Regions from separate parts of the uncultured Agrobacterium sp. genome, predicted to be linked through region 1. Evidence: predicted binding sites of a transcription regulator. Region 1 holds the regulator's gene; each other region holds the start of a gene.
What was found. The regulator PhoB, encoded in region 1, activates phosphate uptake and scavenging genes when phosphate is short. The targets are predictions, from matches to a motif close to TGTCATNNANCTGTCAT.
Positions count from the first base shown of each region.

Region 2: QZ869_RS16240 (DUF2794 domain-containing protein) is a predicted target of PhoB. The motif match lies at 893-909, and genes of this name have one in related genera.
Region 3: phnC (phosphonate ABC transporter ATP-binding protein) is a predicted target of PhoB. The motif match lies at 991-1,007, and genes of this name have one in related genera.
Region 4: QZ869_RS18560 (ceramide glucosyltransferase) is a predicted target of PhoB. The motif match lies at 1,233-1,249, and genes of this name have one in related genera.

Region 1 is NZ_CAJYTV010000016.1:298,460-300,635, forward strand. Features, by position in the region: gene pstB (phosphate ABC transporter ATP-binding protein PstB) at 1-100, shown strand, start outside; gene phoU (phosphate signaling complex protein PhoU) at 191-907, shown strand; gene phoB (phosphate regulon transcriptional regulator PhoB) at 930-1,613, shown strand; gene QZ869_RS15005 (hypothetical protein) at 1,685-2,161, opposite strand.
Region 2 is NZ_CAJYTV010000017.1:230,343-232,518, reverse strand. Features, by position in the region: gene QZ869_RS16245 (Bax inhibitor-1/YccA family protein) at 1-284, shown strand, start outside; gene QZ869_RS16240 (DUF2794 domain-containing protein) at 478-870, opposite strand; gene QZ869_RS16235 (thioredoxin family protein) at 1,176-1,958, opposite strand.
Region 3 is NZ_CAJYTV010000016.1:20,818-22,993, reverse strand. Features, by position in the region: gene phnC (phosphonate ABC transporter ATP-binding protein) at 57-932, opposite strand; gene QZ869_RS13680 (DapH/DapD/GlmU-related protein) at 1,048-1,665, opposite strand; gene phnL (phosphonate C-P lyase system protein PhnL) at 1,662-2,176, opposite strand, start outside.
Region 4 is NZ_CAJYTV010000018.1:376,698-378,873, reverse strand. Features, by position in the region: gene QZ869_RS18560 (ceramide glucosyltransferase) at 1-1,133, opposite strand, end outside; gene QZ869_RS18555 (hypothetical protein) at 1,308-1,694, opposite strand; gene QZ869_RS18550 (SDR family oxidoreductase) at 1,741-2,176, opposite strand, start outside.

The DNA.
Region 1 (2,176 bases):
CCACCTCGGTCATCTGGTCGAGGAGAACGATACGGACAAGATGTTCACCAACCCGGATGACCAGCGTACCCAGGACTATATCATGGGTCGTTTCGGCTGATCCTGCTGTTGCCCGCGCATCCCACCGCGCCTGTCGCTTGAGCCAACAAAAGGCTTGCGACAGGGCGTTTCGAAACTGGAGATTACGACTATGCCGACACATTCCCACATCATGTCAGCCTATGACGAGGAGCTGAAGTTCCTCAGCCGCCGGATCGCCGAAATGGGCGGACTGGCCGAGCAGATGTGCGCCGACGCAGTGCGCGCGCTCGTCAATTCCGATGCGGCCTTGGCGCAGAAGGTCATCTCCGACGATACGATCCTCGATCACGCCGAGCGTGAAATCGGCGACAAGGCGATCGTGACGATCGCCAAGCGTCAGCCGATGGCGGCGGACCTGCGCGAAATCATCGGTTCGCTGCGCATCGCCGCAGACCTCGAGCGCGTCGGCGATCTGGGCAAGAACACCGCCAAGCGCGTCATTGCAGTGGCAGGCACCGGCGTTCCGCGTAAACTGGCGCGTGGCCTGGAGCACCTGTCGGAACTGGCGCTGGTTCAGCTGAAGGAAGTGCTGGACGTCTACTCCACGCGTTCGGCGGAAAAGGCCCAGGCCATCCGCGAGCGCGATGAAGAGATCGACGCCATGTACACCTCGCTCTTCCGCGAGCTTCTGACCTACATGATGGAAGATCCGCGCAACATCACCACCTGCACGCATCTTCTGTTCTGCGCCAAGAACATCGAGCGTGTTGGCGATCACGCGACCAACATTGCCGAGACCATCTACTACATGACCACCGGCAGCCAGCCGGCAGGTGAGCGTCCGAAGGACGATAGTTCCAACACGCTCGGCGCTGTGACCGAGTAAGCGACAGATAGGATCTGGAGCCATGGTGCCGAAAATCGCCGTTGTCGAAGATGAGGAGGCGCTGAGCGTCCTCCTGCGTTACAATCTCGAATCCGAAGGCTATGACGTCGACACTATTCCGCGTGGCGACGAGGCGGAAATCCGCCTCCAGGAGCGCACGCCGGATCTTCTCATCCTTGACTGGATGTTGCCAGGCGTCTCCGGCATCGAGCTTTGCCGTCGCCTGCGTATGCGCCCCGAAACCGAACGTCTGCCGATCATCATGCTGACGGCGCGCGGCGAGGAAAGCGAACGGGTTCGCGGTCTGGCTACGGGCGCCGACGACTATGTCGTCAAACCCTTTTCCACGCCGGAGCTGATGGCACGTGTCAAGGCGATGCTGCGTCGCGCCAAACCCGAGGTTTTGTCCTCGGTGCTGAAATGCGGTGATATCGAACTCGACCGTGAGACGCATCGCGTTCACCGCAAAAGCCGCGAAGTCCGCCTTGGGCCGACCGAGTTCCGTCTGTTGGAATTCCTCATGACGTCGCCGGGACGCGTCTTCTCCAGATCTCAGCTTCTCGATGGCGTCTGGGGACATGACATCTACGTGGATGAACGCACGGTGGACGTCCATGTTGGTCGCCTGCGCAAGGCACTGAACTTCTCGAGCATGCAGGATGTGATCCGTACCGTTCGCGGTGCCGGATATTCCATGGAAGCCTGATTGCCTTAGGGAGCGCTTTCTATCATGGCAAGCGCTCCGATTTTTCTCACGCAGCAGCCTGCAGCATATGGCTACGGGGCGTCAGATCTCGAGGTAGGAAGGGGATAGCGCGCGGCGTCTATTTCGTCCTGCGATAGCGGGCTGCGTTGCAGCACCTCCTCATAGTGGGCTCTGGTTCGAGCGCCATAACTCTCCTTGATGTCGTTCATCAGCTCGATTTCCTGATACATCCAGTTCCAGCGCGAGTAGCGGTCAGGATCGCCAGAGCGACCGGCTTGCTTTTGCCGAAACTCAAGCTCTCGATCGCGCACCAACGCGCTCGAGACGATCGACATCAGTTGGAACGCGGCATCGTCCATGTCGTTCGCCTCGCGCCGCCAATACTCCTTGCCACGCTCTTCGCAGATCAGCCAGTAGCGACCCCGTCGCCATTCGACATATACCGTCCCGTCGCCGCGTGCGCGGCGCGGGATCGGAGGGAAGGGCGTTTTGACCACCTTCGTCCATAGGACCGAGATATAGTCGTAGAGCGTGTCGATCGCGTTCATGGTGGTAGTCTGCGC
Region 2 (2,176 bases), on a different contig from region 1:
TGGGCTCGTTCTTGATCATGGGCCTGTTCGGTCTGATCATCGCGTCGATCGTCAACATCTTCCTGCAGTCCGACGGCTTAGGCTTCGCTGTCTCTGCAATCGGTGTCCTGATCTTTGCGGGTCTGACGGCTTACGATACGCAGAAGATCAAGGAAATGTACTTCGAAGGTGACGACGTTCTCGTAGCCGGTCGCAAGGCGATCATGGGTGCGCTGACGCTCTACCTCGACTTCCTGAACCTGTTCATGTTCCTGCTTCAGTTCCTGGGCAACCGGAACAACTAAGGGTCGCGACAGCGCTCAAACATAAAGGCGGCCACCGGCCGCCTTTTTCATGTCCACTTACGAGGCAGAGGAAGCGCCGCTTCCGACTGTTTTTTAGCACCGGCCCTAAAATCGGACCCGATCTGCGGAAAGCACGATACATCAATTCAAAGCGGCGAAGCGCTCGTTGCGCGTCCAATAGGCGCACGGCGCTCTAGTCGATCAGCTTCAAAGCCTTGTCGAATACCTTCAGCACCTGAGGCAACTCATGCCCACGCTTGAGAATGCGGCCATCGGTGTTGATAACGCAGTAAGCGCCCTGCTTGGCAGCTAGCTTCGGGTTTTTCTCGATCCTGAACAGCGGCATTTCGCCGGAGCGCTTGAAGACGGAGAACACCGCCTTTTCCTTCATGTGGTCGATGGCATAGTCGCGCCACTCGCCCTCGCCCACCATGCGGCCATAGATGCGCAGAATCGCGTCCAATTCCCGGCGGTGGAAGGTGACAGGCAAGGGATCCTTGCTTTGTTTATACTCCCGAAGATCAACGACGGTTGAGCCTTCTCGCGTCTGAGAATTCGCGTAATGCAAATCCGGCTGATCGGTCATCCGGCACCTCGCTCGACTGCATATGACATCTGCGCGACAGTCTGTGCCCGGCTTGGACAAATTGCAAGCCCGCAACGTCGATGCGCAAACGACATCATGATCGGTAACCAATGAGGCACGTAAACGGGCTCAAATGCCCAATTTCAAACAAATCATGGCCCGAATTCGATGGAATAGTGCGATCGTCAATTGATGCCTAGGCACCAAGATGACCCGGTCCGGTGCATTGACCCTTTACCCCCAGCCCCCAATGCCCGGACCGGATCTCCCCCTCGCGGGGATCGGGAAAACCTGTTCCGAGAGCCTTACCCCTCAGAATGCATCAGCACGTTCGCGCCGACGATAGCTGAGGGATTGCCCGCTGCATCCATTTTTTGCAGCAACACGGCGCAACCTCCGGACTTGGCCTTTGCCATAACACTTGCTGGCAGCTTGACCGTCATGGCTTTGCCATCCCACATGCCCACCGTCTGCACGTCATAGACACTGTGCCAGTAGGAAATGGTCTTGCCCTGGTTCTCGCCCTTCTGGACGTCCACGACCTGCTCGCGGTTGAAATAGGCAACGACGACTTCTGCCTTGCCCTCACCGGCGCCAATGTCGATCTCGATCTCGTCGCCGACGCGCTCGGTGCTGACGGGAACGCTCAGGCCCTCGCCCGCATGATTGAAATCGTCGAGCCGCTTGTAGATAGTCTGGATATCCGCGCCCTTCACATGGTCGCGTCCGTTGACCACGGCCTGCGGCGTATAGACATTGTTGCGCCCGAGCGCCCGGGCATAGCCATATTGCCGCTCGGTGTTTTCCTTCGACGCCAGCGAATCCGTCCAGCCGAGATAGTTCCAGTAGTCCACGTGATAGGACAGGCCAATCACATCGCCGTTCTGGATAAGCTTGCGCAAATTGGCATCCGCCGGTGGGCAGGACGCGCAGCCCTGCGAGGTAAAGAGTTCGACCACGCCTTTCAGCCCGTCCTGTGCATAGGCTGCACCGCCAGAAAGCCCGCCGAAAAGGCACAGGGAAACGCCGAAGCTGCGAAGCCCATTTCGAAAAGTGCCGCTTCGCTGCGGGCCAATTTTATTCGGCATGATATGAACCCTTGTCTGAATGCCGGTCCGAACCATTGATGCAATCAATTTGGGTGTGGAGGCAAGGCGGAAAATAGCCTCGAACTCTGTTCAAGAGGAAGTCACGATGGGGTGAGCATCGCAAGCCCCGTGCGGGTGCAAAAGACCTGGATGGCGAGCCGTCGCGTTCACGCAATTTCCCAATTATGATCTCATGCGCAGAGCGTCCCGATCGGACA
Region 3 (2,176 bases), 280 kb from region 1:
GATGTGGGCTTTGATATGGGCGCCCCTGACGCGGGCGGATCGATGCTGTGCAGTCCTTACAGTCCAGCCATGGAAAGGGGCTTCAGAGCAGTAGCTTCAGGACCGGCAGATGGGTTTTGGGCGCGGGCGCTGAGCTCTGCGCCTTCAATGGTGATGCTGGTCGATGTCATGGTTTCGTCGATACCGGCACCGTGCGAATCCGTGCCGTAGATATCCTTGACCGCGCGCGCATCAAGCTCGGCCGGCGTGCCGTCGAAGACCACACGACCACCTGCCATGCCGATGATGCGCTCACAATAATTGCGCGCCGTATCGAGCGTGTGCAGGTTGGTGATGACGGTGATGCCTTCGCGCTCATTGATATCGCGCAACGCATCCATGACGATCTTGGCGTTCAGCGGATCAAGAGAAGCAATCGGCTCGTCGGCAAGCAGCATGCGCGGCGACTGCATCAGCGCGCGCGCAATGGCAACACGCTGCTGCTGGCCACCAGAGAGCGTTCCCGCAGGCTGCATTGCCACATGCTCGATGCCGAGGCGCTCCAATGCGGCGATCGCCATCAGACGCTCTTCGGTAGTGAAGATGCTGAGCAGGCTCAAGACCGTGGAGCGGTGATTGAGGCGACCAAGCATGACATTGGTCAGAACGTCCAGACGCGGTACGAGATTGAACTGCTGAAAGATCATGGCGCAATCGCGTTGCCAGTGGCGCAGGGCAGCCCCTCGCAGCGACGAAACCTCAAGATCACCAAAATGGATGGAGCCGGATGTCGGATCGACCAGACGGTTGATCATACGCAGCAGGGTGGATTTGCCCGCACCCGAACGTCCGATGACGCCGACCATCTGACCCTGGGGGATATCGAGCGTCACGCTGTCGACGGCGGTCGATTTGCCGAAGCGGCGCGTAACCTGCTTGAGGTGAAAAGTCATAGGCCAAATCCAGTCTCGTTATTTCGGATTCGGCCTATCAGGGGTGCGTGAAGCGTGAATGTCAGTTTGATGAAGAAATTATTACAAGGCTGACGTTACGGGAGATGCGCTTCGCTCACCCGTCATACTTCGCCAGAAATGCGCCCGCTTCGAGCGAGCGGAAATCATCCAGAGCGGCGCGAAGCCTTGCATGATCCCAATCCCACCAGGCCAGCCTGTCCATCCGCTCGCCGATCTCTTCTGGAAAACGACGCCGGATGAGTTTGGCGGGAACACCGCCGAAAATGGTGTAAGGCGCGACATCCTTCGAGACGACCGCACCGGCCCCCACCACCGCGCCATTGCCGATGGTGACGCCGGGCAGAATGGTCGCACCGTGGCCGATCCAGACGTCGTGGCCGATGACGACGCGCTTTGCCCGCCTTGCGGCGAAGAAATCAGTCTCGTCTTCAGCATCGTCCCAATAGTTATGGGCGCGGTAGGTGAAGTGGTGGAGCGTCGCGCGCGACATGGGGTGATTTGTAGCGTTGATGCGCACCGAAGCGGCGATATTGACGAATTTGCCGATGGTGGCGCACCAGACGGCACCGTCCTGCATGATATAGGAATAGTCATCCATCTCCACCTCTTCTATGCGGCAGCGCTCCGATACTTCGGTGTAGCGGCCGATCTTCGAATTCGTGACACGGGCAGTCTCGTGGATCACGGGTTCAAGTCCAACTTTGACACTCATGCTGCGATCTTTCTGGGGGAGAACTGCGCGACATCGAGAATACGATCGGCGACGGCCTCACGCACTTCCTCATCGTGAAAAATGCCGAGAAGGGCCGTTCCTTCGGCCTTCTTTTGCTGGATCATCTCCACCACCACCTTGCGGTTGGCGGCATCGAGCGAGGCCGTCGGTTCGTCCAGCAGCAGGATGGCATGGTCGGTAATGAAGCCGCGGGCAATGTTGACACGCTGCTGTTCGCCGCCGGAAAAGGTCGCGGGTGGCAGAGACCACAATTCCCGTGGCAGATTGAGTTTGGACAGCAACTCCCCTGCCCGTTCGCGTGCCTCTTCGACCGGAACTTTTCGAGCGAGCAGCGGCTCCGCCACCACATCGACGGCGGCTACGCGGGGAACGGTGCGCAGGAACTGGCTGACATAGCCAAGGCTGCGGTGGCGGACTTCGAGCACGGTGCGGGGCGCGGCACTGCCGATATCGACCATCTGTCCCTCATGCTTGATGAGTATCTGGCCGC
Region 4 (2,176 bases), on a different contig from region 1:
CCGAGTGTGCTTTCCTGAGTTCCCACTGTCATCATGTTGCCGCGCCAAGACACGGATGAGCCCATCCAGCTTTTTGCCCAGATGATCGGCAGAAGGGCGTCACGCATTATCATGGCTGGAAGGCTGGCCCAGGAAACGTGCCAGCCTTTTGCCTTTGCGAGGGCCAGTTCCGGCAGGTACATGATGCTCGGAACAGCAACCGCAACGGCAAGCAATGTCGTGGCATCAACATCTGCCAGGAAGCCTGATGCCAGCGCCAGACACAGCGCAGGAAAGGCGCCGACGAGAATTTCCGGGGCGAAGAAATGCGGGAAGGTCACTCGACGCAGCCTCGCCCAACGTGTTTGTCTAGACCATATGTCCTCGAAGCTCCGCTTGCCGAGCGGCTGTTCGAAGGGAGAGGGAACAAGGTGAACTTTCAGGCCGCTCGCACGAACGAGTTTGGTTGCCGCCGCGTCTTCCGCGATCTCCGCACCCAAGGCCTCAATGCCGCCAAGCGAATCCAGCAGCGGCTTGTTCCAGAGCATCGTCTTACCTTGGGCGAAGCCCTGTCCCAGAGTTTCTGCTGCATATTGATAACGGCACTGAAAAGTATTGAGGAAGGTGCATTCGAGCTCGGACCATATGTCTTCTGGACGCGATCCACGTGGCGGAGAGCAAACAAGCCCACTATCACTGCGCCATGCCGCCATGAGTGTCGATATGTAATGCTGCGGCACCAGCACGTTTGAATCTGCCAGAATGACCCACTCGTGGCTGGCAGCCCGCCAGCCTTTCACACAATTGTTGAGCTTGGGATTGGCGCTGATCCTGTCATCGCCGATGAGTATTCTTGCTCTGATGTGAGGGAAGAGGGCGATATTGGATTTGACTTGGGGAATGACCGGGTCCAAGGGATCCGCGACGCAGAAAAGAATTTCGTAATCCGGCCAGTCGAGACGAAAGGCGCTCGGAATTGTCAGAGCCGTGAAATTCTCTATGCCGCGCAGTGGGATGACGAGCGATACGGGTGGTCGGCTTGTTCGAGGCACCGCCGGAGCTTCATCTAGCCGGACACGAAAAGCCGTCAGAGCAATACTCACCAAATGCACGAATATGAGCGCAATCGCCACTGCGGCCAGGATGATATCCATTTGCAACCAGCTCCAACCTCCGGTTCATCGACCCGGCGTTCCTGTCCATATCGCAACTATAACGCATTCATGACAGGCGCATGTCATGAAGGGTATGACTGTCATATACCCTTCATTTCGTTGTGGACGGGCTGGCTTGTCGCACCTACCGTTCGGTGCGCTTTATCATTTGACCTATCGTGTCATTCCCCAGACATATCCCGCCAGTGCAGCCAATCCGAGGGCAGACAGCGGGTGCTCGCGAACCTGATCGGCAATCGTCTGTCTGACCGAGCGGATCTCCCGTCCAGCAATCCTGCCTGAGGCCGAAACCGTCGGGGTGTGGGAGCGTGCTCGTACCGCAGCAAGCGCTTCGTCAACCTTGGGTGTGTCTTCCATGTCGTCCGTATTCTCAGACGTGATGGTCGGCGTTGCGGTCGTTGTCATCGTATGGGAAACGGGATCGGATGCGGGAAATGTGTCCTCCAGTCCCTGCTGAAGTTGCCCATCGTCCGAGCGTTGTTTCGCCTGCTCGTCGTGAAGCGACGAAACAGCGGGCGACGTGGAGTTTTGGTTGGACATGTCGGTTCTCCGTCAAGATTGATCTTAATTTCGTGCCGGGTGCAATTCACATCATGATCTCGCCGCCCGTCACGGGAATGACGGCTGCGGTCATGTAACTGCTGCGCTCGGACGCAAGCAGAACATACGCACCCGCGAGCTCTGCAGGTTGTCCCGCCCGCCCGATCAAGGTCTGTTCGCCAAACGATTTGGTCTTTTCCGTTCCCATGGTCGAAGGAATGAGGGGCGTCCAAATGGGGCCTGGGGCTACCGCATTGACGCGAATGCCTTTCTCGGCAACCATTCCCGCCAGTCCAGCGGTAAAGTTCAGGAGCGCGCCCTTCGTTGAGGCATAGGCCAAAAGATGCGGCGAGGGCTGTTTCGATTGAATGGACGCCGTATTGATGATCGAACTTCCTGCCTTCATGTGAGGTACGGCTGCTTTCGAGAGGTAGAATGGGGCGTAAATGTTGGTCTTGAAAGTTTCATCCCATTCGGCGGCA